4 regions of the Kitasatospora sp. NPDC088779 genome follow, and region 4 is predicted to be linked to each of the others. Evidence: riboswitches for the same ligand, from Rfam matches in the RefSeq annotation. Region 4 holds a riboswitch; each other region holds the start of a gene.

Region 1 (7,688 bases), on a different contig from region 4:
CCGGTGTGCCGCCCCCGCGGCGCGCTCCGCCCGCCCCTCTCCCTCAGGAGGAGATCCCCCTCATGACCGCCCGTACCCAGCGCACCCGGCTTCTCGCGGCCGGCGCGGTTGCCGCCTCCGTCACCCTCGTCCTGACCGGCTGCAGCAGCAGCAAGAGCGACGGTGGCAGCGGCGCGCCCAACGCCTCCGCGACCGTCAACGCGGTCAAGGCCGACGACAAGCTCGCCGCCCTCGTCCCCGCCGACGTCAAGTCCTCCGGCAAGCTCGTGGTCGGCGCGGACGCCTCGTACGCGCCGGACGAGTTCAAGGACGACAGCGGCAAGGTCATCGGCATGGACGTGGACCTGGCCAACGCCATCGCGGCCAAGCTCGGACTGAAGGCCGACGTCCAGGACTCCGGCTTCACCGCGATCATCCCCGGCATCCAGTCGAACAAGTTCCAGCTCGGCATGTCGTCCTTCACGGACAACAAGGAGCGCGAGCAGATCGTCGACATGGTGACCTACTTCAACTCCGGCAGCGCCATCGCGGTCAAGAAGGGCAACCCCGACAAGGTCGACCCCGCCGACCTGTGCGGCAAGAAGGTCGCCGTCCAGACCGGCACCACCCAGGCCGACGAGATCAAGGACACCCGCAACCCGGACTGCGCCAAGAACGGGAAGCCGGGCATCCAGAACGACGGCGACAAGTTCGACCTCCAGACGGACGTCACCAACGCCGTCGTCTCCGGCCGCGACCAGGCGATGATGGCCGACTCCCAGGTCGTCGACTACGCGATCAAGCAGGCCGGCGGCCAGCTGGAGAAGCTCGGCTCCACCTACGGCGTGGCCCCCTACGGCGTCGCCGTCGCCAAGGGCTCCAAGCTCACCCCCGCGATCCAGGGCGCCGTCCAGTCGCTGATCGACGACGGCACCTACAAGCAGATCCTCACCAAGTGGGGCGTCGAGTCCGGCGCCCTCGACAAGTCGACCGTCAACGGCGCCGTGAACTGACCGTCCGCCTGCTCCATCTCTCCCCCGAGGCCACACCGTGAACTCTCTGGACAAGGGGAAGGCGGAGGAGGGACGGCCTGAGACCATCAAGGCCGTCCCGGTCCGCCACCCCGGACGCTGGGTGGGCGCCGTCGTCATCGCCCTGCTCGCGGCGATGCTGCTGAGCGCCCTCTTCACCAACCCCGCTTTCAAGTGGGACATCGTCGGGCAGTACCTGTTCCACGACAGCATCGTGCACGGCATGGTCGTCACGCTGGAACTGACCGTCCTCTCCATGCTGATGGGCGTGATCGGCGGCATCGTCCTCGCCGTGATGCGCCTGTCCCCGAACCCCCTGCTCTCCGGCACCGCCTGGATGTACATCTGGGTCTTCCGCGGCACCCCGGTGCTGGTGCAGCTGGTGTTCTGGAACTTCCTCGGCCTGATCTGGGCCAAGCTGTCGATCGGCGTCCCGTGGGGGCCGGAGTTCTGGTCCGCGGACACCAACGTCCTGATCCCGACCTTCGTCGCCGCCCTGCTGGGCCTCGGCCTCAACGAGGCCGCCTACATGGCGGAGATCGTCCGCGGCGGCATCCAGTCGGTGGACGAGGGCCAGACCGAGGCCGCCCACGCGCTCGGCATGAGCCGGTTCCAGACCATGCGCCGGATCGTCCTGCCCCAGGCCATGCGGGTGATCATCCCGCCGACCGGCAACGAGACCATCTCGATGCTCAAGACCACCTCGCTGGTCAGCGTGATCTCCCTGGAGGAGATCTTCCGGGCCGGTCAGGTCATCTACTCCCGGAACTACCAGAACATCCCGCTGCTGATCGTGGTCAGCCTCTGGTACCTGTTCTTCACCTCGCTGCTGACCATCGGCCAGTACTACATCGAGCGCTACTACGCCCGCGGCTCCAACCGGACCCTCCCGCCCACCCCGTTGCAGCGGCTGCGGGGCCTGTTCGCCGGGAAGCCCGCCCCGAAGACCGGCGCCGACGTCGTCCCGGGGCTCGAGGGAGGTGGTCACGTATGACCGACCTGAGCAAGACCCCGGCCGCCGCCACCGGACAGCCGATGGTGCGCGCCGAGGGCGTCCACAAGTCCTACGGCTCCGTGCACGTGCTCAAGGGCATCGACCTGGAGGTCAAGCAGGGCGAGGTGTTCTGCCTGATCGGCCCCTCCGGCTCCGGCAAGTCGACCTTCCTGCGGTGCATCAACCACCTGGAGAAGATCAACGGCGGACGCCTCTGGGTGGACGGCGAACTGGTCGGCTACCAGCAGAAGGGCGACAAGCTCTACGAGCTCAAGGACCGCGAGGTCGCCGTCAAGCGGCGCGACATCGGCATGGTCTTCCAGCGCTTCAACCTGTTCCCGCACATGACGGCCGTCGAGAACGTCATGGAGGCCCCGGTCCAGGTCAAGGGCGAGAGCAAGGCCGCCGCCCGGGAGCGGGCGATGGTCCTGCTGGAGCGGGTCGGCCTCGCCGACAAGGCGAAGAACTACCCCTCCCAGCTCTCCGGCGGCCAGCAGCAGCGCGTCGCGATCGCCCGCGCGCTGGCCATGAAGCCCAAGCTGATGCTGTTCGACGAGCCCACCTCGGCGCTCGACCCCGAACTGGTCGGCGACGTCCTCGACGTCATGCGCGGCCTCGCCGAGGAGGGCATGACCATGGTGGTCGTCACCCACGAGATGGGCTTCGCCCGCGAGGTCGGCGACGCGCTGGTGTTCATGGACGGCGGCGTGGTGGTCGAGTCCGGCAACCCCCGCGAGGTGCTCACCGACCCCCGGCACGAGCGCACCCGCGCCTTCCTCTCCAAGGTGCTGTAGAACCGTACCGACCGGCGCCCGGCAGGCTGCTCCTGCCGGGCGCCGACGTTTTCCCCACCCAGGTAATAGGCTGGACGCAATCAGCCCGTTACCGACCTTCTGGAAGGACCTCCGTGGAGCTCGCCTCGTACGCCGATCTCGCCGTTCGGCTGGTGAACACCGAGGAGCCCGGGCGCGGCACCGACACGCTGACGTCCGTGGACGCGGTGCGCGGCCTGTTCTCCGACTCCTCACGGGCCGCCGCACAGGCCGACGAGTCCGACCTGCCCCGGCTGCGGGCGGTGCGGACCAGGCTGCGCGGGGTCTTCGAGGCCGCCGCCGAGGGCGACGAGATCCGGGGCGTCGACCTGCTGAACAGCCTGCTGATGGAGTACCCGGTCAGCCCGCTGGTCTCCGGGCACGACTACCTGGACGACGCCGGCCGGCCGCGCTGGCACCTGCACCTGGCCGACAACTCGCCCACCGCCACCGCGCACTTCAGCGCGGTCGCCTGCATGGGCCTGGCCGTCCACCTGACCGAGCTGGGCGCCGACCGGCTCGGCATCTGCCAGGCCGCGCCCTGCCGCAACGCCTACCTGGACACCTCGACCAACCGCTCCCGCCGCTACTGCTCGGACCGCTGCGCGACCCGCGCCAACGTCGCCGCGTACCGGGCCCGCAAGCGCCAGGAGGCCGAGGCCGCGGCACTCGGCGCCGCCGGCTAGGTCCTGTCCGGGCCGGGCCCAGGGGGTCAGAGCTCGTCCGCCCAGACGCCCAGGCGGCGGGCCAGACCCGGCACCCGGGCCAGCCGGGTGCCCAGCAGCAGCCGCTCCAGCCGCCGCCCCGGCGCCAGCCAGGCCGGGCGCGGGCGCAGCCGCAGCAGCACCCGGCCGAGCACCAGCTCGTCCGGGACCGGGCCGTAGCTGCGGCTGTCGCTGTCCACCGGCCGGTTGTCGGACAGCAGCCACCAGCCCCTCGGACGCCGCTCGGCGGCCCGCTTCACCACCAGCAGGTCCTGCTGGAAGGGGTGCCGGAAGAGCACCACCGCGCCGGGCCGGATCGGCGCGCCGTAGCGCACCAGCAACTGGTCGCCCTCGCGCAGGGTCGGGACCATCGACGGGCCCGCCACGTCGACCAGCCCGAACGGCACCGCGCCGCCGCCCCGGCCCCGGCCCCGGGGTTCCGTGCCCATCGGTTCCGCGTCCGCCGGTTCCGTGCTCCGCGCCACGACTCCTCCTCCCGGACCGCCCGGTCCCAGTCTGCCGTACGGACCGTCACCCCGTTCGATCCGTTCGATGTCCGGATTACCCCGGTTCCGGGTCCGCCTTTTGCCCTAGGCCCACCGCCCGATCGCGAAACCCCGGGTGCGGAAGGGTAATCTCGGGCGCGGGAAGACGATCTAAGGAAGGACTCCCATGTTCTCTCGTCTGTTTGCACCGCGCGCCACCGCCCACGCCCACTGTGACCTGCCCTGCGGCGTGTACGACCCGGCGCAGGCCCGGATCGAGGCCGAGTCGGTCAAGGGCACCCAGGAGAAGTACCAGGCCAACGAGGACCCGGCTTTCCGCACCCGCGCCCTGATCATCAAGGAGCAGCGTGCCGAGGCCGTCAAGCACCACATCTCGGTGCTGTGGAGCGACTACTTCAAGGCCCCGCACTTCGAGAAGTACCCGCAGCTGCACCAGCTGATCAACGACACCCTGAAGGCCGCCTCGGCCGCCAAGGCGTCCACCGACCCCGCCACCGGCCAGGCCCTGCTGGACCTGATCGCCGAGGTCGACAAGATCTTCTGGGAGACCAAGCAGGCCTGAGCCTGACGCGTCGCCACCCGACCGCCCCCGTCCGCGAGCCCGGACGGGGGCGGTCGTGCGTTCACGCCCCATCCGAGCCCGGTAAGGGTTGCCTAGCCTGAGTGGCTGTTATGCTGCCAGGGCGTCCGAGGGGGAAGTCCGGTGTGAATCCGGCGCTGACCCGCAACGGTGAGCACGGCCCCGGGGCCGCGCCAGCCCGATCGCCCCCGGCCGCTGAACTCCCGACAACTCGCCGTGGACTGCGAGGGGATGGCGCCCGGGCCCGCGCCCGACCGGTGCCGCCCCCGCGCACCCGCGGCCCGAGGCAAGGCGCACCGTGAGCAGCACCGCAGCCGCGGGCAGTGGCGCAACGAGCCCGCCCGCCCGCCGAATACCCGCCCTCCCGCTCGCCGTCGGCCTGGCCGCCGCCCTGCTGCTCTCGCTGCTCTGCGGCGTGGCGCTGGGCGCCTCCGGGATCGGCCTGCCCCGCGCCATGCGGCTGCTGGCCGCCGGGCTGACGGGCGGACGGCTGGAGGCGGACGAGGCCGCCGCCTACGCGATCGTCTGGGAGATCCGGCTGCCGCGCGCCGTGCTGGCCTCGGTGGTCGGCGCCGGGCTGGCCGCCACCGGGGTCGCCGTCCAGGCCCTGGTGCGCAACGCGCTGGCCGACCCGTTCGTGCTCGGCATCTCCTCCGGCGCGGCCGTCGGCGCCAACGCCGTGCTGCTGCTCGGCGCCTTCGCCTCGCTCGGGGTGTGGGCGATCTCGGCCTCCGCGTTCGGCTCCGCGCTGGTCGCCATGGTGCTGGTCTACCTCGCGGCGCGCACGGCCTACGGGCTCACCCCGCTGCGGCTGGTGCTCACCGGCACCGCGCTCTCCTACGGCTTCTCCGCCGTCACCGCGCTGATGGTCTTCGCGGCCGCCCGAGGCGAGGCCGCCCGGGACGCCATGATGTGGCTGCTCGGCAGCCTCGGCGGCGCCACCTGGGGCTCGGTGCCGATCGCCGCCGCCACCGTGCTGGCCGGCCTGGCGTACCTGGCCTGCGCCGCCGGCCGGCTGGACGCGCTCGCCATGGGCGACGAGACGGCCGCCTCGCTGGGCGTGGACCCGGACCGGCTGCGCCGCGAGCTGTTCGTGGTGACCGCCGCCGTCACCGGCACGGTGGTGGCCGTCAGCGGGGCGATCGGCTTCGTCGGGCTGATGGTGCCGCACCTGGCCCGGATGCTGGTCGGCGCCGGGCACCGCCGGGTGCTGCTGGTCGCGCCGCTCGCCGGGGCGCTGCTGCTGGTCTGGGTGGACATCGTCTCGCGCACCCTGCTGGCGCCCGCCGAACTGCCGGTCGGGGTGGTCACCGCGGTGCTCGGGGTGCCCTGTTTCCTGCTGCTGATGCGCCGTCGCGGCTATTCCTTCGGAGGCCGCTGATGGATCTCGCCCTGGACTCCGTCTCGGTCGAGCTGGCCGGCGCCCGGCTGGTCCACGACGTCGCCCTGGACGCCGCCGCCGGGCAGGTGGTCGGACTGGTCGGGCCCAACGGCAGCGGCAAGTCGACGCTGCTGCGCTGCGTCTACCGGGCGCTGCGGCCGGCCGCCGGGGCCGTCCGGCTGGACGGCGCGGACCTGCACGCGCTGACCGCGCGCGAGGCCGCCCGGCGGGTGGCCGCACTCCCCCAGGAGCACTCCGCCGAGTTCGACTTCACGGTGGCCGAGGTGGTCGCCATGGGCCGGTTGCCGCACCGGCGCGGGCTGGGCGGCCCGGGTGCGGACGACCACGCGCGCTGCACGGAGGCGCTGCGCAAGGTCGGCGCCGAACAGTTGGCCGGGCGGGGCTTCCTGAGCCTGTCCGGCGGCGAGAAGCAGCGGGTGCTGATCGCCCGCGCGCTGGTCCAGGAGCCCCGGCTGCTGGTGCTGGACGAGCCCACCAACCACCTGGACATCGGCCACCAGTTGGACGTGCTGGCGCTGGTCCGGGAGGCCGGCCCGACGGTGCTCACCGCGCTGCACGACCTCAACCTGGCGGCCGGCCACTGCGACCTGCTGTACGTGCTGCGGGCCGGCCGGATCGTCGCCTCGGGGCCGCCCGCCGAGGTGCTCCGACCCGCCCTGCTGGCCGAGGTGTTCGGCGTCCGGGCCACCCCCGTCCGGCACCCGGTGACCGGCGCCGTCCAACTGCTCTTCGACCGGATCTGACCCACCCCCCGAAGGAACCCCCGTGCGCACCAAGGCCGTTGCCATCACCGCCCTGCTCACCCTCGGGCTCACCGCCTGCGGCGCCGAGATCGCCCCGAGCGGCGACGCCACCGCCGCCTCCGCCCACTACCCGGTGACCGTGGAGAACTGCGGCACCAAGCTCACCTTCCCGCAGAAGCCCGCCCGGACGGTGACCAACGACGTCGGCATCACCGAGCTGATGCTCGCCCTCGGCCTGGCCGACCGGATGGCCGGCTACGTGATGCCCGACGACAAGGGCCGGGTCGACCAGGTCGCCTGGAAGGACGGCTACCAGCAGACCGTGTGGCTCTCCAAGAAGGAGATCACCAAGGAGATCGTGCTGGGCGCCAAGGCCGACCTGGTCTTCGCCGGCTGGCACTACGGCTTCGACGAGGGCCGCGGCTTCACCCCGCAGGCGCTCAAGGACCTCGGCATCCCCTCGTACGTGCTCAGCGAGTCCTGCCGCAGCGGCAAGGGCACCGAGCGCGGCGTGATGTCCCCGCTGGACGCGCTCTACACCGACCTGGCCAACCTCGGCGAGATCTTCGACGTCCGCGACCGGGCGGACAAGCTGGTCGCCGATTTCAAGGCGAAGGTCGCCGCCGCCCCGCAGCCCGAGCGCCGGCCGTCCGTGTTCCTGTACGACAGCGGGCAGGACAAGCCGTACACCGCCGGGAAGTTCGCCGCGGCCGACGAGATCATCGCCAAGGCCGGCGGGACCAACGTGATGGGCGACCTCGCGGACACCTGGGTCACCGTCGGCTGGGAGAGCGTGGTCCAGCGCGACCCCGAGGTGATCCTGATCAACAACTACGGCGAGACCGGCGCCGACGCCAAGCGCGCCTTCCTGAAGTCCTTCCCGCCGCTGGCCGGCGTCTCGGCGGTCAGGAGCGACCGGATCTTCGTCCTGGACTAC
Region 2 (7,688 bases), on a different contig from region 4:
CGGCCGGTGTGCTGCCGCTGCCCTCGGACGAGGCGCGGCTGGACGCCGACCCGGTCCGCTGCCTGGACGCCGACGCCTCGAAGGCGATGGTCGCCGAGATCGACCAGGCCCACAAGGACGGCGACACCCTCGGCGGCGTGGTCGAGGTGCTCGCGTACGGCGTGCCGGTGGGTCTGGGCTCGCACGTGCACTGGGACCGCCGGCTGGACGCCCGGCTGGCCGCCGCGCTGATGGGCATCCAGGCGATCAAGGGCGTCGAGGTCGGCGACGGCTTCGAGCTGGCCCGGGTGCCCGGCTCGCAGGCGCACGACGAGATCGTCCCGACCCCCGAGGGCGTCAAGCGCACATCCGGCCGCTCCGGCGGCACCGAGGGCGGCCTGACCACGGGCGAGGTGCTGCGGGTGCGTGCCGCCATGAAGCCGATCGCCACCGTGCCGCGGGCGTTGCAGACCCTGGACGTGCGCACCGGCGAGCCGGCCAAGGCGCACCACCAGCGCTCGGACGTCTGCGCCGTGCCGGCCGCCGGGATCGTCGCCGAGGCGATGGTCGCGCTGGTGCTGGCCGACGCGGTGAACGAGAAGTTCGGCGGTGACCACGTCTCCGAGACCCGCCGCAACGTGCAGGGCTACCTCGACAACCTGATCATCCGATGACCGTTCCGGTCGTTGTGCTGGTCGGCCCGCCCGGCAGTGGCAAGTCCACCGTCGGGCGGGCCCTGGCCGAGCGCCTGGGCGTCGGCTTCCGGGACACCGACGCCGACATCGAGGCGCTGGCCGGCAAGCCCATCCCGGAGATCTTCATCGACGAGGGCGAGCCGCACTTCCGCGAGCTGGAGGTCCGGGCCGTGCGCACGGGCGCCACGGAGCACGACGGCGTGCTGGCACTCGGCGGCGGCGCGGTGATGGCCGAGGCCACCCGCGCCCTGCTGCGCGAGCTGCCGGTCGTCTTCCTGGAGGTCCCGCTGGCGGACGCGGTCAAGCGGGTCGGCCTGGACGCCCCGCGCCCGCTGCTGGCCATCAACCCGCGGGCCCGCTGGCGCGAGCTGATGGAGGCCCGCCGGCCCCTCTACCTGGAGGTGGCCACCGCCGTCGTCGACACCGCCGGCCGCACCCCCGAGCAGGTCGCGGACGCCGTACTGGAAGCACTGGAGCTGAAGACCCCCCATGACTGACCCCATCGTCAGGATTCACGTCGGCGGCAGCGCCGGCCACGACCCGTACGACGTGCTGATCGGGCACCAGCTGCTCGGCGAGCTGTCGGCGCTGATCAGTCCCCCCAGTCTGGGGACAAGAGGCGCCAAGCGGGTCGCGATCATCCACCCCGAGGCGCTGGCCGCCACCGCCGACGCCATCCGCGAGGACCTGCTCGGCGAGGGCTACGAGGCGATCGCGCTCCAGGTGCCCAACGCCGAGGACGCCAAGAGCGCCGAGGTCGCCGCGTACTGCTGGTCGGTGCTCGGGCAGACCGGCTTCACCCGCAGCGACGTCGTCGTCGGCCTCGGCGGCGGCGCCACCACCGACCTGGCCGGCTTCGTCGCCGCGACCTGGCTGCGCGGCGTCCGCTGGATCTCCATGCCCACCACGTTGCTCGGCATGGTCGACGCGGCCGTCGGCGGCAAGACCGGCATCAACATCGCCGAGGGCAAGAACATGGTCGGCGCCTTCCACCCGCCGGTGGGCGTGCTGGCCGACCTCGACACCCTGGCGACCGTGCCCAAGCACGACTACGTCTCCGGCCTCGCCGAGGTCATCAAGTGCGGCTTCATCGCCGACCCGGCCATCCTCGACCTGATCGAGGCCGACCCGGAGGGCGCCAAGACCCCGGACGGCACGCACACCGTCGAGCTGATCCGCCGCGCCATCCAGGTCAAGGCCGACGTGGTCTCCGGGGACCTCAAGGAGTCCGGCCGGCGCGAGATCCTCAACTACGGCCACACCCTCGGCCACGCCATCGAGCGCAACGAGCGCTACAAGTGGCGGCACGGCGCCGCGATCTCCATCGGCATGGTCTTCGCCGCCGAACTCGGCCGCCTGGCGGGCCGGTTGGACGACGAGACGGCCGACCGGCACCGCACCGTGCTGGCCTCCGTCGGCCTGCCGCTGCGCTACCAGGCGGACGCCTGGCCGAAGCTGCTGGACGCCATGAAGATCGACAAGAAGTCGCGCGGCGACCTGATCCGCTTCATCGTCCTGGACGGCCTCGGCAAGACCTCCGTCCTGGAGGGCCCCGACCCGTCCCTGCTGGTCGCCGCCTACGCGGAGGTCTCGGCGTGACCAGGGTCATGGTGCTCAACGGCCCCAACCTCGGGCGGCTCGGCAGCCGCGAGCCGGACGTCTACGGCGCCACCTCCTACGCCGGGCTGGTCGAGCGCTGCACCGCGCTCGGCAAGGAGTTCGGCTTCGAGGTCGAGGTGCACGAGACCAACTCCGAGCAGCAGATGGTGGAGTGGCTGCACGAGGCGGCCGACGGCAAGGTGCCCGTGGTGATCAACCCGGGCGCGTTCACGCACTACTCGTACGCGATGCGGGACGCCGCCTCGCAGCGCACCGCGCCGCTGATCGAGGTGCACATCTCCAACCCGTACGCCCGGGAGACCTTCCGGCACACCTCGGTGATCGCCGCGGTGGCCTCCGGCACCATCGCGGGGTTCGGGCTCGGCTCGTACGAGCTGGCCCTGCGCGCCCTGGCCGAGCAACTCACCACGCGCTGACGCCTGGTCAGCGGCCCGGCGGCGGACTGTGCCCGCCGCCGGGCCGCCGTGTAGTCTCCCCGCTGAGAGGTGTCGGGAGGTGACCGTGACGCAGTACGCCGGGGGTGGGCAGGTCCCGCCGCGTCCCGTCGCTCCGCCGGGGCCGCAGCCGTCGGGGGCCGCCGCGCCGCCGCCGGTGCCGCCCGCTCCGGCTCCTGTTCCCGCCGCCGCGCCGCCGGTTCCGGCCGCTCCGGTGCCGCCCGCTCCTGTTGCCGCGCCCGCCCCGGCCGCACCCGCGCCCGGCGCGCCGGTCCCCGTCGGGTCCACCGGGCACTTCGTGCTGCCCTCCGGCACGCCCGTGCAACTCCCCGCCCACCCGCCGCAGCGGCACGCGCCCACCAGTCCGATTGCCGTCCTGCTGATCGGCCCGGCCGGGGCCGGCAAGACCACCGTCGCCCGGTACTGGGCCGAGCGCCGGCCCAGCCCGACCGCGCACATCAGCCTGGACGACGTCCGCGAGTGGGTGCAGTCCGGCTTCGCCAACCCGCAGTCCGGCTGGAACAACGCCTCCGAGGCGCAGTACCGGCTGGCCCGCCGCACCTGCGGCTTCGCCTGCCGCAACTACCTCGCCAACGGCATCTCCTGCATCATCGACGACGCCGTCTTCCCGGACCGCCCGGCCATCGGCCTCGGCGGCTGGAAGCGGCACATCGGCCCCGGCATGATCCCGGTCGTGCTGCTGCCCAGCCTGGACTCCGTGCTGCACCGCAACGCCCGGCGCGGCGGCACCCGGCGGCTCGGTGACGAGGAGGTGGCGCGGATCCACGGCCGGATGGCCGGCTGGTACAACTCCGGGCTGCCGATCATCGACAACTCGTACCTGGACGTGGCCGGCACCGCCGCCGAGCTGGACCGCGTCATCCTGGCCCGGCTGATGGGCATGCCGGTGCGCTGACCTGCGACGATCCGGCGGTGTCGGTGCCGGCTGCGATGATGTGCGGGTCCTGTCGAACCACCCCGGGGGAGCTGACGCCCGTGCCGGAAGGCCACATCATCCACCGCCTCGCCGCCGAGAACCGGAAGGCCTTCGGCGGCCGCCCGGTCGAGGTGTCCAGCCCGCAGGGCCGGTTCGCCGACGAGGCCAAGGCCATCGACGGGCAGCTGCTCACCGCGGCCGAAGCCGTCGGCAAGCACCTGTTCCTCGGCTTCGAGGAGGGCGCCTGGGTGCACGTCCACCTCGGCCTCTACGGCGGCTTCGCCTTCGGTACCGGGCCCGCGCCCGAGCCGGTCGGCCTGGTCCGGCTGCGGCTGGCCAACGACGACGGCTACGCGGACCTGCGCGGCCCCAACACCTGCGCGCTGGTCACCGGCGCGGAGAAGGACGCCGTCGCCGCCCGGCTGGGCCCCGACCCGCTGCGCGCCGACGCCGACCCGCAGGCCGCCTGGCGCCGGATATCGGCCAGCCGGACGACCGTCGCCGCGCTGCTGATGGACCAGAAGGTGCTGGCCGGGGTGGGCAACGTCTACCGGGCCGAGGTGCTGTTCCGCCACGGGATCAACCCGCACCGCGCCGGCCGCGACCTCACCCGGGGCGAGTGGGACGCGATCTGGGCCGACCTGGTCGCCCTGATGCACGAGGGCGTCGGCGCGGGCCGGATCGACACCGTCCGTCCCGAGCACACCCCCGAGGCGATGGGCCGCCCGCCGCGCGTCGACGACCACGGCGGCGAGGTGTACGTCTACCGGCGGGCCGCGATGCCCTGCCTGGTCTGTGGCACCGAGGTCCGGACGGAGCAGCACGCCGCGCGCAACCTCTTCTGGTGCCCCGCCTGCCAGGCGGCCTGACCGCGTTCGAGGGTTGCTCCGGCCGGGCCCCGGCGCGTCCTCCGGAGGAGCCGGTCAGACGACGGCCGCGCTGGGCTCGTGGTGTTCGGCGGCGGCGCACGCGTCGAGGAGGGGGCGCAGGGCCTCGTCCACGAGCCGGTAGCGCACGATCCGCCCGTCCTTGTCCCCGGTGACCACGCCCGCGGTGCGGAGCAGCCGCAGGGCCTGGGACACGGCGGGGTCGCGCATGCCGGTGGCGACGGCGAGGTCGGAGACGGCGAGCGGGCCGGCCCGGTGGAGGGCGAGCAGGAGGGCGAGCCGCCCGGGGTCGGCGAGCAGGGAGAACCGCTCGGCCCAGGTGCGGACGTGCGCGGGGTCGCCGATCGCGGCGATGGCCTCGCAGACCCGGTGTCCGTCGATGGTGCGGTGGCCCGCGCGGTCGGCCGGTACGAGATGCATGCGCACATTGTTGCAGGAGGGGGCCTGTGATCCTGGACACCTGCGCAGGTGCGCAGCCTTGCAAGGGTGGGTCCTGGCCCCTACGGTGTTCCCCGCCGTGGTGCTCGGGAAGACCGGTGACGGATCCTCAGGGGTCCCAGTCCGGAGCGGCCCTCGCCACTGTGATCGGGCCATCGTGATCGTCGACGATGGAGAGACGTCCGTACCCACGACGCCACTGGGAGCCTCGCGCACCTGGGAAGGCGGGTACGGGACCCCCGTAAGCCAGGAGACCGGCCACGGCATCTCACGAAGTGTTTCCACGAGGTGCTGGAGCGTGACCCGAATGACCCTGCCCGAAACCGCCGCCGCCGAGGCGCCGGCGACACCGTCCGTGCTGCCCACGTTCCGCTGGAAGCGCGAGGACACCGTCCGCACGGCCGGGTTGATGGGGGTGATCCTGGCCATGCACGTGGTGGCCTTCGGGACGCTCGTCTTCCTGGTCGCGCCCCACAACTACGCGGTCGGCACCCAGGTCTTCGGGGTGGGCCTCGGGATCACCGCGTACACCCTCGGCATGCGGCACGCCTTCGACGCCGACCACATCGCGGTGATCGACAACACCACCCGCAAGCTGATGGCGGACGGCAAGCGGCCGGTCTCGGTCGGCTTCTGGTTCGCCCTCGGGCACTCCTCGATGGTGGTGCTGATGGCCGCCCTGGTGGCGGGCGGCGCGCAGCTGGCCAGCACGCTGATGGACGACGACTCGGCCACCCACAAGTGGCTCGGGATGGTCGGCACGACGGCCTCCGGCGCGTTCCTCTACCTGATCGGCGCGCTCAACCTGGCCGCGCTGCTCGGCATACTCAAGGTGTTCCGGGCGATGCGGGCCGGGTCGTACGACGAGGCGCAGCTGGAGGAGCACCTCAACTCGCGCGGCTTCATGGCCCGGGTGCTGAACCGGGCGACCCGGTCGATCACCCGGCCCGGGCAGATGTTCCCGGTGGGCATGGTGCTGGGGCTGGGCTTCGACACCGCGACCGAGGTCACCCTGATGGTGATGGCCGGGTCGGGCGCGGCGGCCGGGCTGCCCTGGTACGCGATCGTCTGCCTGCCGCTGCTGTTCGCGGCCGGGATGAGCCTGTTCGACACCCTGGACGGGACGTTCATGAACTTCGCGTACCAGTGGGCCTTCGCGAACCCGGTCCGGAAGGTGTACTACAACCTGACGATCACTGGGCTGTCGATCGCGGTGGCCTTCGTCATCGGCACCATCGAACTGGTCGGCGTGCTGCACGAGAAGCTCGATCTGACCGACCCGGTCACCGGCTGGATCGCGGGCATCTCGCTGGACAACGTCGGCTACGCGATCGCCGGGCTGTTCGTGGTGGTCTGGGCCGCGGCGATCGCCTACTGGAAGCTGGCCCGGGTGGAGAAGCGCTGGGTGGCCGCCGAGTAGCGACGGCTGCGATCAGCGACGGCAGCGATCAGCGACGGCGCCTCCCCCGGGATCCCGGGGGAGGCGCCGTTTCGTCGCTGCGGGCCGGTGCCGGTCGTCGGGCGGGCGGGGTTCAGCGCTCTTCGCGGAAGTCGACGTGCCGGCGCGCGACCGGGTCGTACTTGCGCAGGACCATCCGGTCCGGGTCGTTGCGGCGGTTCTTGCGGGTCACGTACGTGTAGCCGGTGCCGGCGGTGGAGCGGAGCTTGATGACGGGGCGCAGTTCGCTGCGGGCCATGGGTGTCCTCCCGGGTTGGCGGGGTGTTCGGGGCTGGGGCGAAACCGTACACCGAAATGGAAGTCATTTTCATCTGGTGTAACGTGGGCTCCGTCCCGCCCATTCCCGGACGCCAGGGAGCACCCATGTCCGCCCACTGCCAACTCACCGGCCGCCAACCCGGATTCGGCAACGCGATCTCGCACTCGCACCGCCGCACCCGCCGCCGCTTCGACCCCAACATCCAGCACAAGCGCTACTGGCTGCCCGGTGAGGGCCGGTACGTCCGGCTCGCCCTCAGCGCCAAGGGCATCCGCACCATCGACACGATCGGCATCGAGGCCGCCGTCGCCCGCATCCGCGCCCGAGGGGGGAAGGTCTGATGGCCAAGCAGAGCAAGATCGCCAAGAACGAGCAGCGCCGCGCCGTCGTGTCCCGGTACGCCGAGCGCCGCGCCGAGCTCAAGCGGATCACCGCCCACCCCGGCACCGCCCCCGCCGAACGCGCGGACGCCCAGGCCGAACTCGCCCGCCAGCCCCGCGACGCCAGCGCCACCCGGATCCGCAACCGCGACGCCGTCGACGGCCGCCCCCGTGGCTACCTGCGCGCCTTCGGCCTCTCCCGGGTCAACCTCCGCGTCCACGCCCACGCCGGCCACCTGCCCGGCGTCCGCAAGGCCAGCTGGTGAGCGGCGTGGACGGGATCAAACTGCCCGTGGTGGTCGTCGCCGGACTGCACGCCGACGAACGCCGCGCCGCCGTCCGGGAGTTGGCGGCGGCAGCGGTGGACGCGGTGGTCCTCCACCATGACCTGCGGGAGGCCTCGCAGGGCGTCGTCCGCCGTGAACTGCGCGACGCGGGAGGCGGGTTCGACGTCGCCGACGTCCCGCTGGTGAACGACTGCCCCTGCTGCGCCCTGCGCGAGGACCTGCTGCCGCGACTGCTGCGGATCGCCGACGAAGGCCGGTACGGGCTCGCGATCGTCGAACTGTGGGGCGGTAGCGACCCGCACCCGGCCGTCGA
Region 3 (7,688 bases), on a different contig from region 4:
GCGGGGGATGGCGGCCAACGGCCTGCCGGCAGTGCTCAACGGTCTACCACTCGATACCGCGCTGGCCCTTGCGGCCGGCGTCCATGGGGTGCTTGACCTTGGTCATCTCGGTGACCAGGTCGGCGAATTCGGTCAGCGGCTCGGGCGCGTACCGGCCGGTGACGACGACGTGCTGGCTGCCCGGGCGGTCCTTGAGCACCGACACGACCTCCTCCGGGTCGACCCAGCCCCAGTGCATCGGGTAGGTGAACTCGTCCAGCACGTAGAAGCGGTAGGTCTCGGCCGCCAGGTCGCGCTTGACCTGCTCCCAGCCCTCCTTGGCGGCCGCCTCGCTGTCCATCTCCATCTCGCTGGAGCGCTGGATCCACGACCAGCCGGAGCCCATCTTGTGCCAGTCGACCGTCCCGCCCTCGCCGGAGGCGCCGAGCACGCGCAGCGCGTTCTCCTCGCCGACCTTCCACTTGGCGGACTTCACGAACTGGAACACCCCGACGGGCCAGCCCTGGTTCCAGGCCCGCAGCGCCATGCCGAACGCGGCCGTGGACTTGCCCTTGCCGGGGCCGGTGTGCACGGCGGTGATCGGCTGCGTGCGGCGCTGACGAGTCGTCAGGCCATCGTCGGGGACGCTCTCGGGGACACCCTTGGGCATGTCGGCTCAGGCCGCCTTTCGCATGGTGGTGGCACGGTTCTCGCGACGGTTCTCGCGCCGGCTGTCCTGCCGGTTCTCGCGGACGAGCGAGGCGACGCCCTCGGGGCGCAGCTCGTCCAGGCTGACGGCGGTGCCGCCGAGCAGCCCGGCCAGGGTGCGGGCGAGGCCGAGTCGGACGGGGCCGGACTCGCAGTCCAGCACCACGCTGGCGGTGCCCTGCGCGGCGAACAGCCCGGCCGCGCGCTGCGACCGGGCGAGCGCGTCCCGCCCGCCGGTGGCCCGGCCGTCGGTCACCACGACCAGCAGCGGGCGGCGGCTCGGGTCGCGCAGCCGCTCCACCCGCAGCACCTCGTGCGCGCGCAGCAGGCCGGCGGCCAGCGGGGTGCGACCGCCGGTGGGCAGCGACTCCAGCCGGGCCGCGCCGACCTCCACGGACGACGTCGGCGGTAGCGCCAGTTCGGCGTCCGCGCCCCGGAAGGTGATCATGCCGATCTTGTCGCGCCGCTGGTAGGCGTCCATCAGCAGGGACAGCACGGCGCCCTTGACGGCGGTCATCCGCTGCCGGGCGGCCATCGAGCCGGAGGCGTCGACGACGAACAGCACCAGGTTGGACTCCCGTCCCTGGCGGACCTGTTCGCGGAAGTCGTCCTTGCGCAGCACCAGCGCCCGGCCGGCCCGCCCGCGTGCCGCCTGGTGCGGTGCGGCGGCCTGCAGGGTGGCGGTCAGGTGCAGCCGGCTGAGCGCACCCTGGGGGCGCCGGGCGCGCACGGTGTGCCCGCCGGTGGTCTCGGCGGGGGAGCGGCGGCCCTGGGCGCCGTGGCCGGTGCCCTGCACGGTGAACAGCTTGGTCCGGTACGGGTCGCCGGCCGCGACCGGTGCCGACTCCCGTGCAGGGGCGGGGTGTTGGGCCGGCACGGGCTGCTGGAGCGGCTCGTCCGGCTCGGCGGCCGATGCCTCCGGACCAGAGGCGGGCTCGGGGGCCCCGCCGCCGTCCGGGCCGCCGCCGGGGCCGCCGTCCGGGCCCGGACCGTCGTCCTCGGGGCCGTCGCCCTCGCCGTCGCCCTCAGCCTCTCCTGAGCCCCCGGGCTCCTCGGGCTCCGACGACTCCTCGGGCTCCGAGGGCTCCGACGACTCCGAGGGCTCCTGCGGCTGCGCGTGCTCCTCCAGCGTCCGGTCGAGCTGTTCCTCGTCCAGCCCCGGCGCGTCGAAGGGGTTGCGGCGGCGCCGGTGCGGCAGCGCCAGCTGGGCGGCCTTGCGGACGTCCTCCTCCAGCACCTCGGTCCGCCCGTCCCAGGCGGCGAGCGCGACGGCGGTGCGGGCCATCACGATGTCGGCGCGCAGCCCGTCCACCTCGAACGCGGCGCACACGGCGGTGATCTGGCGCAGTGCGACATCCGTCAGCTCCACCTCGGGCAGCAACTCCCGTGCGGCGGTGATGCGTTCGGCGAGCGCCTGCTCGTCCGCGGCGAACCGCGCGGCGAAGCCGGCCGGGTCGGCGTCGTAGCCGAGCCGGCGGCGGACCACCTCGGCGCGCTCGGCCGGGTCCCGGGTGGCGGCGATCTCGACGGTCAGGCCGAACCGGTCGAGCAGCTGCGGCCGGAGCTCGCCCTCCTCCGGGTTCATCGTGCCGACCAGCAGGAAGCGGGCGGCGTGCCGCACCGACACGCCCTCGCGCTCGACGTACGAGCGGCCCATCGCGGCGGCGTCCAGCAGCAGGTCCACGACGTGGTCCTGGAGCAGGTTCACCTCGTCGATGTAGAGCACGCCGCGGTGCGCCTTGGCGAGCAGCCCCGGCTCGTACGCCTTGACGCCCTCGGCGAGCGCCCGTTCCAGGTCGAGCGAGCCGACGATCCGGTCCTCGGCCACGCCGACCGGCAACTCGACCAGCTGGGCGGGGCGTTCGGACGCCGAAGGGCGGTCGTGCGGCCCGTCCGGGCACTGCGGGTCCGGAGCGGCCGGGTCGCAGGCGAACCGGCAGCCGTCGACGGCCGCGAGGGTCGGCAACAGGCCGGCCAGCGCGCGCACCATGGTCGACTTCGCGGTGCCCTTCTCGCCGCGCACCAGCACGCCGCCCACGGCCGGCGAGACCGCGTTGAGCAGCAGTCCGAGCCGCAGGTCGGGCATGCCGACGATCGCGGTGAACGGATAGCGGACGTCACTCATGCATACTCCCCAGGTGCCCCGGGCGCCAGGAACGGCAGCGATCCGGCCGCCGGCACCCCGCCCTCGATCAGCTTCCACAGCGCGTCGGTGTCCGCGTGTTCCTCGATCAGGTCGCCCAGCCGGTCCAGCCGGGCCTCGCGCGCCTCGGCGAACGAGGTGTCCGGCGCCGGCACGAACGCCCGGCCCGCCAACGCGGCGACCTCGCGCAGGAGTTCACGGCGGAAGCCGTCGTTCTCCAGCGCGCCGTGCCAGGTGGTGCCCCACACCGGGCCGACCCGGCAGCCGTCCAGGCCGTGCCCGTCGTCATCGGAGAAGAACGGCTCGCCCCCCTCCACGGCCACCACTCCGTGGTGGATCTCGTACCCCTCGACCCGCTGCCCGTACGCCGTGCCGGCCGGCCGCGCCAGCACCTTCTCGGCGCCGAACCGCACGTGCGTCGGCAGCAGGCCCAGGCCCTCGACCGAGCCGGCCCCGGACTCCACCTCGTCCTCGATCCCGCGCGCCAGCATCTGGTAGCCGCCGCACACCCCGAGGACCGGCAGCCCGGCCGCCGCCCGCGCCTTCAGCGCCGGCTCCAGGCCGCGTTCGCGCAGCCAGGCCAGGTCGGCCACGGTGGCCCGGGTGCCGGGCAGCACCACCAGGTCGGCGTCGGCCAGTTCCTCCGGCCGGGTCACCCAGCGCACCAGCACACCGGGCTCCTGCGCCAGCGCGTCCAGGTCGGTGAAGTTCGACAGCCGGGGGAAGCGCACCACGGCCACCCGCAGCACGTCCGCCCCGAGCGGGCCGCGGCCGTCCACCCGGTCCACCACCGTGGACAGGTCCAGCGAGTCCTCGGCGTCCAGCCACAGGCCCGGCAGCATCGGCAGGGTGCCCAGCACCGGACGGCCGGTCAGCCCGTGCAGCATGTCCAGGCCGGGCGCCAGCAGCCGCGCGTCGCCGCGGAACTTGTTGACGAACCAGCCCGCCACGTGCCGCTGGTCCTCCGCCGACAGCAGTGCCAGCGTCCCGTACATCGCCGCGAAGACGCCGCCGCGGTCGATGTCCCCGACCACCACCACCGGCAGCCCGGCGGCCGTCGCCAGGCCCATGTTGGCGATGTCCCGGTCCCGCAGGTTGATCTCGGCGGGCGAACCGGCGCCCTCGCAGACCACCACCTCGTAGCGGCGGCGCATATCCGCCAGGCACTCCAGCGACCGTTCCAGCAGGACGGGCTTGCGTTCGCGGTAGTCCAGCGCGCCCACCTCGGCGACCGGCCGGCCCAGCAGCACCACCTGGCTGCGGCCGTCCGCCCCCGGCTTCAGCAGCACCGGGTTCATCGCCGCCTCCGGCTCCACCCGGGCCGCCTGCGCCTGCATCGCCTGCGCCCGGCCGATCTCGGCGCCGTCGGCGGTGACGAAGGAGTTCAGCGACATGTTCTGCGCCTTGAACGGCGCGACCCGCACCCCCTGCCGGGCCAGCCAGCGGCAGATGCCCGCGGTCACCACACTCTTGCCCGCGTCCGAGGTCGTCCCCGCGACCAGCAGTGCGTTGCTCATGCCCTTCCCCTCCACCGTGTCGTCAGCAAGCGCAGCGCGACGTGCCCCGCGACCGTCGTACCCAGGGCCAGCGCGCCCACCCGCCGGGAGAGCACGCAGGCCCGCTCGATGTCGTCCGCCGTCACCGGCCGCAACTCCGCGCCCAGCACCGGCCGGTGTTCCACCCGCTCCCCGTACTGGAGGGTCCCGCCCAGCCGGACGCCCACCGCGCCCGCGAAGGCCGCCTCCGCCTGGCCCGCGTTCGGGCTCGGGTGCGCCGAACCGTCCCGCCGCCAGACCCGCCAGGCCGTTTTCGGCTGCGGCGCGGCGGCCACCGTGAGCAGAGCCGTCAGCCGGGCGCCCGGCCAGCCCGCCACGTCGTCCAGCCGGGCCGAGGCCCAGCCGAACCGGGCGTACCGCGGCGAGCGGTGGCCGACCATCGCGTCCAGCGTGTTCACCGCGCGGAACGCCAGCAGCCCCGGGGTGCCCGCCAGCGTGCCCCAGACCAGCGCGTTCACCACGGCGTCCGCCGTGTTCTCGGCCACCGACTCGACCACCGCGCGGGCGATCTGAGGCCCGTCCAGCGCGCTCGGGTCCCGCCCGCACAGGTGCGGCAGCCGCTCCCGCGCGGCCGCCAGGTCGCCCGTGGCCAGCGACCGGCCGATGGTGCGCGCCTCCCGGGTCAGCGAGGTGCCGCCCAGCACCGTCCAGGTCGCGGCGGCCGCCAGCGCGGCCCGGCCCAGCGGACGCCGGCCCACCGTACGGTCCAGGGCCACCGCGCCGGCCGCGACCGCGCCGACGCACAGCGCCGTGTACCCGGCGCCGGCCACCCGGTCGTCCTGCCACACCCGCCGCTCCAGCCGGGTCGCCGCACCGCCGAAGACGGCCACCGGGTGGCCGCGCCGGGGGTCGGCGAAGCGGGCGTCCGCGGCGAAGCCCGCGGCGGCGCCGAGCGCGAACGCGGCGGCGCGGGTCAGCGGGCGCACGGCGGGTTCGGCGGAAGGCCGCGTGGGGTCCGGCGGGGCGGGGCAGCCTGCATCGCGTGCGTGTCCTCACTCAGGGTCCGCGCCCTGGATCGACGTACCGGGGGCGAGAGTCTCCTGGCTTCCGGGTCGGACACACCCCCGGGCCTTCCAGCGGCTTCTGACGGTCCGCCGTGGCAATGTTCCGAGCGTGCTCCCCGGTGACAGTGGCGGGACCGCGCCGGACTCGCACCGGCTTCCTCTGCATGCCTCCGTTTGGCCCCAGGATCCCATCACGCGGCCGAACCGGGAGTCAACCGAGGTCACGGAGGGGTTGGTCACACCTCGGAGCCCCGTCGCCACCTCCGATCCGCCCGCCCCGCCCCGCCCTGCCTGACGCCCGCCCAGCCCGAGGCCCCGCCGTGCCCCGGACGGCCCAGCCCGGTGGCCGCCCGCGCGGCCCCCCGGTGAACTGGTGCCCGGACACCGCCCGGACACCGTCCGGTCCAAGACCAGCAGAGCGGGGAGCGATATGCGTTGGGGAACCGCGGCCGTCGTGGCGGCCGCCGTCGTCGGCGCCGGGGCCGCCGGGGCCGCCGTCCTGGTGATCGGCCGCCGGGCCTCCGAACGGCTGGTCCACCCGGCGAGCGCCGCCCGGGAGTCCGGCCCCGTCCTGGTGCGGAGCCTCGCCGCGGGCCGGATCACCTTCAACCGCCGCCCCGAGAGCCTTCGCCCCGGCCGCTGGGCCGTGGAATGGGACGACCACGGCCACGCCGTCGTCGAGGAGGTCCTGCACAGCGACGAGAACGGCGTCACCCGCCGCCTCGTCCGCGCGGACCGGGGCACCCTCACCCCCGGCACCGAGGTCCGCTTCACCCCCCGCGTCCACCTCGGCGACCCCACCGAGGCGCTCGGCCTCCCCTTCACCGACACCGCCGCCGACGGCGAACTCGGCGCCCTCCCCGCCTGGCGCCTCGCCGGCAAACGCGGCACCTGGGTGATCCTCGTCCACGGCCCCGGCGCCGACCGGCAGCAGACCCTCCCGGTCCTCCCCGTCCTCGACCGCCTCGCCCTGCCCGCCCTCGCCGTCACCTACCGCGGCGACCAGGGCGCCCCGGCCTCGCCGGACGGGCTCGGCCACTTCGGCGAGACCGAGTGGCGCGACGTCGAGTCGGCGGTACGGCTCGCCCTCGACAGCGGCGCCGGCCGGGTCATCCTGTACGGCTGGTCCCTCGGCGCCACCATGGCCCTCCAGACGGCCTCCCGCTCCGCCTGGGCCCATGCCATCAGCGGCCTCGTCCTGGACTCGCCGGTCCTCGACCTGCCCGCCACCGCCCGCCGCGGCGCCGCCCGGGCCGGCTACACCGGCGCCGCCGCCGAGCTCGGCGCCCTCGCCGCCGAGGGCCGCACCGGCGTCGACCTCGCCGACTTCGGCCGCATCGCCGAGGGCGCCGACCTGCGCGTCCCCACCCTCCTCCTGCACAGCCCCGACGACCAGGTCGCCCCCTTCCGCGCCGCCGAGCGCCTCGCCGCCGCCCGCCCCGGTGTGGTCAGCCTCCGCCCTTTCCCGGGCGCCGACCACGCCACCCTCTGGAACTCCGCCCCCACCCACTACACCGAACTCCTCCGCCGCTGGCTCACCCCCCTTCTCTGAACCCAGCCCCCCCGCGTGAGAAGTCACACCCGCGGGGCCTCCGTACGGAACCCGGACCTCACCTGTCGGCCACGGAGTGTGACCGGTCGGGCGGGTAGCGCGACCGTCGCCGCAAGGGTTGAGCCGTGATGGCATGACCCCGCCACCTGTTTCCGGCCAGGCGGTTTGCCTCTGTTGCCCGATTGTTGCCCGATCTTGGGGAGGTGCCGTCGACGGCCGCCCGTCCGTACAGCCAACCGGATGTGACAGAAGGCCGGTACAAGGGGAAGACTGCTCGACGTGACGTCTCGGAATCCGCGCGACCGTGATGCCCCGCTCCCTCCGACGATCGGTACTGGTGCGACGGTGACCCGTCTCCCCGGTACGGCCCACCGGCCCGCCGCTGGCAAGCCGGGCGGGGCCGGGGTACCCCGCCGACGAGGGCCCGCTGCGGCGCCCGGTCGGGGGAGGGTTCCCGTACCGGAGGGCTTCCCCGCGCCGGCCGAGCTGGCGCCGCTGGCCCGCCGGATGCTGGTGGACGCCGTCCGGATCGCCCGCTGGGCGGGGGACCTGGAAGAGGTCGACAAGCGGGGCGAGCTGCTGCCCGATGACGCCCGTGCGGCGGGTCGGGCGCTGGCCATGACGGTCGGCGCCGCCGCCAAGGCGTGGGGGCAGGCGCTGCTGGTCGGCCTGGTGGAGGCCAGGGACGGCGGTGCGGTCCCGGGTTGGCGCCTGCACGCCTGGGAGCACGACGACGAGGCGGTCGT
Region 4 (7,688 bases):
CAGGTCAGCCTGGACGGCACCACCGCCACCGGCGCCACCCGGGCCACCACCGTCCACCTCGGCGACACCGTCTCGCTCCGCTACGGCAACTGATCCGGAGACCCTGGCCGTCCTGGACGCCGGGTACGAGCCAAGCCACGAAAGCGGCAAACTGACCTGCCGTCAGCTCTCCGGTGCACGGAGCGGCCTCCACCGGGCCCACCGGCGGGCCGAGCCCGCACCACCCGACGCCGGCGCCCCAGGCCACCCTCTTCGCGACCCGGCGGTCCCCCAACTCGCGGTCCGCCTGGGGGACTTCTGGGGAACGGGACCTGGCCGGTTTGCAGCCTGGACTGCGCGGTCGAGGTGCGGTTTGCTCATCACCGACCAGCCCTACAGGAGGGCCGGGAGGAATCGGGGAATCACATCATGACCCGTTCGATCAAGGCGCTCGCCGCACTCGCTCTGGCCGGGGCATCCGTCGTCGGCGTGACGTCGCTGGCGTCCGCCGACCCGAACCCGTCCAACATCGGCTCCTCCCCGCAGTGGGTCCGGCTGAGCACCAGCCACTCCGCGGGCGTCTACACCGCCGCCGACGCGGGGTCCGGCAAGTACAAGAACATCACCCTCGCGCCGGGCGACTCGGCCTGGGCGGACTGTTGGGTGGCCGGCGGGAACGTCGGCAATGACGGCGACGTCTGGTACCACACCACGTGGGTGTACCAGTACGGTGTGGTCACCCCCTCGGGGTCCTCCTGGACGTTCGCACCCTACGTGGACGGCGCGGCGATGTTCCACAACGTGCCCGGCCTGCCCCACTGCTGAACCACCCGATGACCCACAGCGGCCCCGCGCACCGACCCCGGCGCGCGGGGCCGCTCGCACAGCTGCTGACCGAACAGCTCGCCCGGCGGCGCCGAACGTCCCGCACCGTCTGAACTCTGAACCGCCGGTGCCCCGGCCCCCCTTCCGGAGGGGCCGGGGCACCGGGGTGTCTCCGGAGGTCAGGGCGCGGTGACGCCCGGCTGGGCGCCGGCGCCGAAGGACCAGCCCTCGACGTCGCCGGGCGCCGGGTTGTAGCTGCCCGCGCCGAGGTTGCTGTACGACCAGGGGCCGCCGTGCTGGGCGTGCCAGTACGACCAGTAGGCGCTGCCGGTGGGGTTGGTGCAGGTCGTCGGCAGGGCGTTGATGGTGCAGACGAAGCCCGGGTAGCGCGGGTGGAAGGTGTACGCGAACCCGGCGCCGGTCAGCGCGGCCAGGCCGCTGGCCGGGTCGCCGGGTGCGCAGCCGGTCTGGATGCCGCCGCCGACGGCGGTGAAGTCGACCACGACGGTGACGCCGGTGGTGCCGTCGCAGGCGGCGGCCCGCGCCTGCGGGGCCTGGACGACGGAGGCGCCGAGCAGTCCGGCGGTGAGGGCAGCGGCGGCGGCGATCGACCCGAGGGTGCGGCGGGCCGGGCACGCGGGCGCCATGGTGTCGGTCATCGGAGCTCTCCTCGCGGGGTCAGCGGGTGGTCGCCGGGCAGGCCGGCACGGGCGCGTCCGGGCGGCCACCGGCGGCGGAGAGGGTGGCCAGCGGGGTGCCCGCGAGGCCGAGGACGGCCTGCGCCGTGGCCCGGGCTCCGGTGGCCGGGTTGAAGCCGGTCGCGTCGTAGGCGACCGCCCCGCGCACGCCCGGGTCCGTGGCGCAGCCCTGCTGGAGCTTGACCAGGCTGCTCCAGCCCTTGAGGCCGGCCCCGAAGCGTCCGCCGGCCAGCAGCGCTTGCGTGGCGAGGCCGGTGGTGTTGGCGTTGGACGCGGCGGCCCCGGCGGCCGAGAAGCCGCCGTCGGCGTTCTGGTGGGCGGTCAGCCAGCCGAGTCCGGCGTCGGCCTTGGCGGTGCGGCCGGTCGCGGCGAGGGCCTGGGCGGCGAGCGCGGTGGCGTCCGGGTCGCTGGCGCAGGTGGCCTGGCCGAAGGCGACCGGGTACCCGCCGTCCGCGCACTGGCTGTTGGCGAGGAAGTCGACGGCCGTCGCCGGGGCCCCACCGGCCGTGCGGTGCAGGGCGATCACGGCCAGGGACTGGCCGAAGGCGTTGCTGTAGTCGCCCCACTGCGAGCGGTCGGAGAACCGGCCCTCGGCGGTCTGGAGCGAGCGCAGGCGGGCCGGCAGGTCGACGCCGCCGAAGGCCGTCGGGTTCCCGCCGCGCACCTCGACGGCGAGCAGCAGCTTGGCGGTCGCGCCCGCGTAGGCCTCGGTGATGCCGTCGCCGAGGTAGCCGCTGATGACCTCGGGCTTGGCCAGCCAGGCGGTGGCCTTCGCAGCGGCCTGGTCGGAGCTGTGCGAGGCGGCGAAAGCCAGCACGGCGTCGATGGTCAGGCCCTGGTCGGGGTAGGCGGTCCCGTTGAAGACGGACTCGAAGTGGTCGCCGTCGACGAGTTGGCGGGCGAGCCAGCCGCCCGCGGCGGCGTCGGGGCGGACCGTCGGGGACGAAGTCGCGGCGGCAGGTGCCGCGTGGGCGGCAGCGGCCGCCGGGAGGACGGTGGCGAGGGCGAGCGCGGGTATCGCGAAGAGGCGCAGGGGGCGTCGGAACGAGGACACGGTGGGCCTTTCCGGGCCCGCGCGCAGGGGCCCGGAGGACGGCGGCAACAAGCCGGGCAGCCCTCGGAGCTCCGGCCCGCAGACCACGACGGGAGGAGGGGACGACACACCTCCGCCGCCGGGTACTCGGGCTCGCCGCCGACATCGGATCGGCGGCCTACCGTTGCGGGTCAGCGCCGGATTCGAACCGGACTTCCCCCAGCGGCGGAGTCACAACATGACGGCCCATCATGGCGAGACGGAGAAGTCCCGGTCAAGGGATCGTCCGCCGCATCGCGCCGCGAACCGCTCGGACCGTCAGCGGTGAAGGAACTCCGGTGGGCGCTTCTCGGCGAAGGCCGCCATGCCCTCCTTCTGGTCCGCCGTGGCGAACGTGGCGTGGAACAGTCGCCGTTCGAAGCGCACGCCCTCGGCGAGCGTGGTCTCGTACGAGCGGTTGACGCTCTCCTTGAGCATGACGGCCGCCGGGGTGGACATCGCCGCGATCGTCTCGGCCACCGCCAGGGCCTCGGCCTGCAGTTGGCCCGCCGGGACGATGCGGGAGACCAGGCCGGCCCGCTCGGCCTCCTCGGCGCCCATCATCCGGCCGGTCAGACAGAGTTCCATCGCCTTCGCCTTGCCGACCGCCCGGGTCAGCCGCTGCGAGCCGCCGATGCCGGGGATCACGCCGAGCTTGATCTCCGGCTGCCCGAACTTCGCGGTGTCCGCCGCCAGGAGGACGTCGCACAGCATCGCCAGCTCGCAGCCGCCGCCCAGCGCGTAGCCCGCCACCGCCGCCACCACCGGCTTGCGCAGCGCGGCGAAGCGGTCCCAGGCGGCGAACCAGTCGCCGAGGTAGGCGTCGACGAAGTCGAGCGACTGCATCTCCTTGATGTCGGCGCCGGCCGCGAAGGCCTTCTCGGAGCCGGTGATCACCAGCGCGCCGATCTCCGGGTCACGGTCGAACTCCGTTGCCGCCTGCACGACTTCGTTCATCAGCAGGGTGTTGAGCGCGTTCAGCGCCTTGGGCCGGTCGAGCGTGATCAGCCCCACCCGGCCCTTGCGCTCGACCAGGATCGTCTCGTAGCCGGTCACTTGCCGTCCTCCCGCAGGGTGGTGATGATCGCCGAGAAGTCCAGGCCGGCGCCGCTGTCGGCCTGAGCGAAGTCCGCGTACAGCTGTGCCGCCCTGCGTCCGAGGTCCGTGGGCAGGCCCGCGGCGTCGGCGGCCCCGGCGGCGAGTCCGAGGTCCTTGGCCATCAGGGCGGCGGCGAACCCGGCCGCGTAGTCGCGGTTGGCCGGGCTGGTCGGCACCGGCCCGGGGACGGGGCAGTTGGTGGTGAGCGCCCAGCACTGGCCGGAGGCGGTCGAGGCGACGTCGTAGAGGGCCTGGTGGCTGAGCCCGAGGCTCTCTCCGAGCACGAAGGCCTCGCTGACCGCGATCATCGAGATGCCCAGGATCATGTTGTTGCAGATCTTCGCGGCCTGCCCCGCTCCGGGGGATCCGCAGTGCACGACCTTGCGGCCCATCGCCTCCAGCACCGGTCGAGCCGCCTCGAAGTCCGGCTCGGCGGCTCCGACCATGAAGGTGAGGCTCGCGGCCGTGGCACCGACCACCCCGCCGGAGACCGGCGCGTCCACCGCCCGGTGCCCGGCGGTCACGGCCAGGTCGTGCGCCGCCCGGGCGTCCGCGACGTCGATCGTGGAGCAGTCGACGAAGAGCGTTCCCGGGCGGGCGGCGGGCAGCAGGTCCGCGTAGGCGGCCAGCACGTGCCGGCCGGCCGGCAGCATGCTGATGACGACGTCGGCCTCCCGCACCGCCTCGGTCGCGGACCGCGCCGGACGGACGCCGCCCTCCTCCGCCCGCCGCAGCGCCTCGGGTGCCAGGTCGTAGCCGGTCACGGTGTGCCCGGCCTCGGCGAGGTTGGCGGCCATCGGGCCGCCCATGTTGCCGAGGCCGATGAATCCGATGACTCCGTTGAATCCGTTGACTCCGTTGCGGTGGGTCACCAGCGCTCCAGGGGTGTGGCGGGGGCCAGGCCGAGTTCCCGGTCGCCGAGCGGGGCGAAGTAGCGGGCCACCGCGGCGGGCCCGACGGCGCTCAGCGTCGACGGGTTCCACCGCGGGGAACGGTCCTTGTCGATGACCTGGGCGCGGATCCCCTCGGCCAGGTCCGGTGTGGAGAGCGCCGCGCAGGAGGTCCGGTACTCCTGGTCGAGGACGGCCTCCAGCGGACCGAGGGTGCGGGCCCGGCGCAGCGCCGCCAGGGTGGCCTTCACGGCGGCGGGCGAGTTGGCGGCGATCCGGTCCGCGGCCTCCTTGGCCTCCGGTTCGCCGCTGTCCCGCAGGCGGTCGAGGATCTCCTCCACGGTGTCGGCCCCGTAGCAGCGGTCGATCCACGCCCGCCGGCCGTCCAGCACGCCGGCCGGTGCGGGCCCGACGTTCCGTTCGAGGGCGTCGTGCACGGGGAGTTCGGCCAGGTCGTCCAGCAGCGCGGGCAGCCGCTCGGCCGGGACGAAGTGGTCGGCGAGGCCGCAGAGCAGCGCGTCCGCGGCGCCGACGGAGCCCGCGGTCAAGGCGAGGTGGGTACCCGACTCGCCGGGCGCGAGGGCGAGCAGGTAGGTGCCACCCACGTCCGGGACGAAGCCGATGCCGGCCTCGGGCATGGCGATGCGCGTGGTCTCGGTGACGATCCGGACGCTGCCGTGGGCGGAGACCCCGACCCCGCCGCCCATCACGATGCCGCTCATGAGCGCGACGTAGGGCTTGGGGTAGCGGGCGATGCGGGCGTTGAGGCGGTACTCGTCGCGCCAGAACTCCTCGACGGCGCCCGGGTCCGCGCCGGTGGCGGCGCGGTGGATGGCGACGATGTCGCCGCCGGCGCAGAAGGCCCGCTCACCGGCGCCGGTGATGACCACGGTCGCGACCCGCTCGTCCTCCTCCCACCCGTCCAGCGCTTCGGAGATCCTCCGCACCATGCCGTGGGTGAGGGCGTTCAGGGCTGCGGGGCGGTTGAGGACGATCAGGCCCGCCCGGCCCTCGCGGTGGACCAGGACCTCGTCGAGGTCGGTCCCGGCCATCACGCGGCCCCGATCAGGCCGCGGGCGACGATGACGCGCATGATCTCGTTGGTTCCTTCCAGGATCTGGTGCACCCGCAGGTCGCGGACGATCTTCTCGATGCCGTACTCGGCCAGGTAGCCGTAGCCGCCGTGCAGTTGGAGCGCCTGGTTGGCCACCTCGAAGCCGGTGTCGGTGGCGTGCCGCTTGGCCATCGCGCACAGTTCCGGCGCCCTGGGGTCCCCCCGGTCCAGGGCCGAGGCGGCCCGCCAGAGCAGCGACCTGGCCGCCTCCAGCTCGGTGGCCATGTCGGCGAGCCGGAACTGCAGCGCCTGGGCGTGCAGGAGCCGGGCGCCGAACGCCTCGCGGTCCGCCAGATAGCCGGTGGCCCGCTCCAGGGCGTCCTGCGCTCCGCCGAGGGAGCAGGCGGCGATGCCGAGCCGGCCGCCGTTCAGCCCGTTCATGGCGATCCGGAAGCCCTCGCCCTCGGCTCCGAGGAGGCGGTCGGCCGGGAGCCGGACGCCGTCCAGCCGCACCTGGCGGGTGGGCTGGGCGTTCCACCCCATCTTCTTCTCGTCGGGCCCGAACGAGACGCCGGCGTCGTCGCGTTCGACGACGAACGCGGACACCCCGCCGGCCCCCGGCCCGCCGGTGCGGGCCATCACCAGGTAGACCCGGGAGACGCCGGCGCCCGAGATGAACTGCTTGACGCCGTCGAGGACCCAGTGGTCCCCGTCCCGGCGGGCGCGGGTGGTCAGTGCCGCCGCGTCCGAGCCCGCGCCGGGCTCGGTGAGGCAGTAGCTGGCGGGGGTCGCCATGGCGCTGAGGCCCGGCAGCCACCGGGCGCGCTGGGCGTCGTCGCCGTAACGGTCGATCATCCAGGCGACCATGTTGTGGATGGACAGGTAGGCGGCGATGGACGGGCAGCCGGTGGCCAGCGCCTCGAACACGAGCACGCCGTCGGCGCGGGTGAGTCCGGAGCCGCCGGACTCCTCGCGGACGTAGACACCGGCCAGGCCGACGTCCGCCGCCTTGCGCAGCACGTCCACCGGGAAGTGCTTGGCCTGGTCCCACGCGACCGCGTTCGGCGCCAGGTGTTCGCGGGCGAAGGCCCGGGTGGTCGCCGCGATGGCGAGCTGGTCCTCTGTGAGGTCGTGCACGGCGCCCTCAGCCCATCGTCGGGATGGTGAAGCTCGCGCCCTCCTTGACCCCGGAGGGCCAGCGCGAGGTGACGGTGCGGGTGCGGGTGTAGAAGCGGATCGAGTCCGGCCCGTGCTGGTTGAGGTCGCCGAACCCGGAGCGCTTCCAGCCGCCGAAGGTGTGGTACGCGACCGGCACGGGGATCGGCACGTTGACGCCGACCATGCCGGTGTTCACCCGGCGCGCGAAGTCCCGCGCCGTGTCGCCGTCCCGGGTGTAGACGGCCACGCCGTTGCCGAACTCGTGCTCGCTGGGCAGGCGCAGCGCCTCCTCGTAGTCGGCGGCGCGGAGCACGGTCAGGACGGGGCCGAAGATCTCCTCCCGGTAGATCCGCATGTCGGGAGTCACGCGGTCGAACAGCGAGGCGCCGAGGAAGTAGCCGCCCTCGTGCCCCTCCAGCCGGAAGTCCCGCCCGTCGACCACGAGTTCGGCGCCCTCCTCGACCCCGAGGTCCAGGTAGCCGCGGACCCGCTCCAGCGCGTCGGCGCCGACCAGCGGGCCGAAGTCCGCCGCCGGGTCGTCCGAGCGCCCGACCTTCAACGCGGCGATCCGCTCGACCAGTTTGGCCACCAGGGCGTCGGCGGTCTCCTCCCCCACCGGGACGGCCACCGAGATCGCCATGCAGCGCTCGCCGGCCGAGCCGTAGCCGGCGCCGATCAGCGCGTCCGCGGCCTGGTCGAGGTCGGCGTCCGGCATCACGACCAGGTGGTTCTTGGCACCGCCGAAGCACTGCGCCCGCTTCCCGTGCGCGGCGGCGGTGGCGTAGACGTACTGGGCGATCGGCGTGGAGCCGACGAACCCGACCGCCTGCACCCGCGGGTCCTCCAGCAGGGTGTCCACGGCCTCCTTGCCGCCGTTGACCACGTTCAGCACGCCCGGCGGCAGCCCGGCCTCC

What was found. Region 4 has a riboswitch for cobalamin ahead of AB0P03_RS20225 (peptidase). Riboswitches for the same ligand answer to the same signal wherever they lie in the genome.
Region 1: another riboswitch for cobalamin. It lies ahead of AB0P03_RS11840 (iron ABC transporter permease); the one in region 4 lies ahead of AB0P03_RS20225 (peptidase).
Region 2: another riboswitch for cobalamin. It lies ahead of AB0P03_RS00995 (HoxN/HupN/NixA family nickel/cobalt transporter); the one in region 4 lies ahead of AB0P03_RS20225 (peptidase).
Region 3: another riboswitch for cobalamin. It lies ahead of AB0P03_RS05885 (cobalamin biosynthesis protein); the one in region 4 lies ahead of AB0P03_RS20225 (peptidase).

The regions. Positions count from the first base shown of each region.
Region 1 covers NZ_JBFBHW010000010.1:74,971-82,658, reverse strand. Annotated here, with positions in the region: gene AB0P03_RS11870 (ABC transporter substrate-binding protein) at 63-992, shown strand; gene AB0P03_RS11865 (amino acid ABC transporter permease) at 1,030-2,004, shown strand; gene AB0P03_RS11860 (amino acid ABC transporter ATP-binding protein) at 2,001-2,798, shown strand; gene AB0P03_RS11855 (CGNR zinc finger domain-containing protein) at 2,912-3,502, shown strand; gene sodX (nickel-type superoxide dismutase maturation protease) at 3,529-3,969, opposite strand; gene sodN (superoxide dismutase, Ni) at 4,193-4,588, shown strand; cobalamin riboswitch at 4,677-4,815, shown strand; gene AB0P03_RS11840 (iron ABC transporter permease) at 4,905-5,987, shown strand; gene AB0P03_RS11835 (ABC transporter ATP-binding protein) at 5,987-6,751, shown strand; gene AB0P03_RS11830 (ABC transporter substrate-binding protein) at 6,774-7,688, shown strand, end outside.
Region 2 covers NZ_JBFBHW010000001.1:205,794-213,481, forward strand. Annotated here, with positions in the region: gene aroC (chorismate synthase) at 1-653, shown strand, start outside; gene AB0P03_RS00965 (shikimate kinase) at 650-1,171, shown strand; gene aroB (3-dehydroquinate synthase) at 1,164-2,273, shown strand; gene aroQ (type II 3-dehydroquinate dehydratase) at 2,282-2,710, shown strand; gene AB0P03_RS00980 (AAA family ATPase) at 2,790-3,644, shown strand; gene AB0P03_RS00985 (DNA-formamidopyrimidine glycosylase family protein) at 3,725-4,534, shown strand; gene AB0P03_RS00990 (metalloregulator ArsR/SmtB family transcription factor) at 4,589-4,972, opposite strand; cobalamin riboswitch at 5,054-5,268, shown strand; gene AB0P03_RS00995 (HoxN/HupN/NixA family nickel/cobalt transporter) at 5,298-6,410, shown strand; gene rpmG (50S ribosomal protein L33) at 6,523-6,687, opposite strand; gene rpmB (50S ribosomal protein L28) at 6,813-7,049, shown strand; gene rpsN (30S ribosomal protein S14) at 7,049-7,354, shown strand; gene AB0P03_RS01015 (GTP-binding protein) at 7,351-7,688, shown strand, end outside.
Region 3 covers NZ_JBFBHW010000005.1:57,243-64,930, reverse strand. Annotated here, with positions in the region: gene AB0P03_RS05905 (cobyrinate a,c-diamide synthase) at 1-18, opposite strand, end outside; gene cobO (cob(I)yrinic acid a,c-diamide adenosyltransferase) at 44-649, opposite strand; gene AB0P03_RS05895 (putative cobaltochelatase) at 656-2,812, opposite strand; gene AB0P03_RS05890 (cobyric acid synthase) at 2,809-4,347, opposite strand; gene AB0P03_RS05885 (cobalamin biosynthesis protein) at 4,344-5,312, opposite strand; cobalamin riboswitch at 5,420-5,552, opposite strand; gene AB0P03_RS05880 (alpha/beta hydrolase) at 5,821-6,942, shown strand; gene AB0P03_RS05875 (hypothetical protein) at 7,288-7,688, shown strand, end outside.
Region 4 covers NZ_JBFBHW010000019.1:129,412-137,099, reverse strand. Annotated here, with positions in the region: gene AB0P03_RS20240 (hypothetical protein) at 1-93, shown strand, start outside; gene AB0P03_RS20235 (hypothetical protein) at 409-804, shown strand; gene AB0P03_RS20230 (flagellar hook-length control protein FliK) at 984-1,463, opposite strand; gene AB0P03_RS20225 (peptidase) at 1,483-2,556, opposite strand; cobalamin riboswitch at 2,656-2,777, opposite strand; gene AB0P03_RS20220 (enoyl-CoA hydratase) at 2,854-3,630, opposite strand; gene mmsB (3-hydroxyisobutyrate dehydrogenase) at 3,627-4,544, opposite strand; gene AB0P03_RS20210 (enoyl-CoA hydratase/isomerase family protein) at 4,541-5,614, opposite strand; gene AB0P03_RS20205 (acyl-CoA dehydrogenase family protein) at 5,614-6,753, opposite strand; gene AB0P03_RS20200 (CoA-acylating methylmalonate-semialdehyde dehydrogenase) at 6,761-7,688, opposite strand, start outside.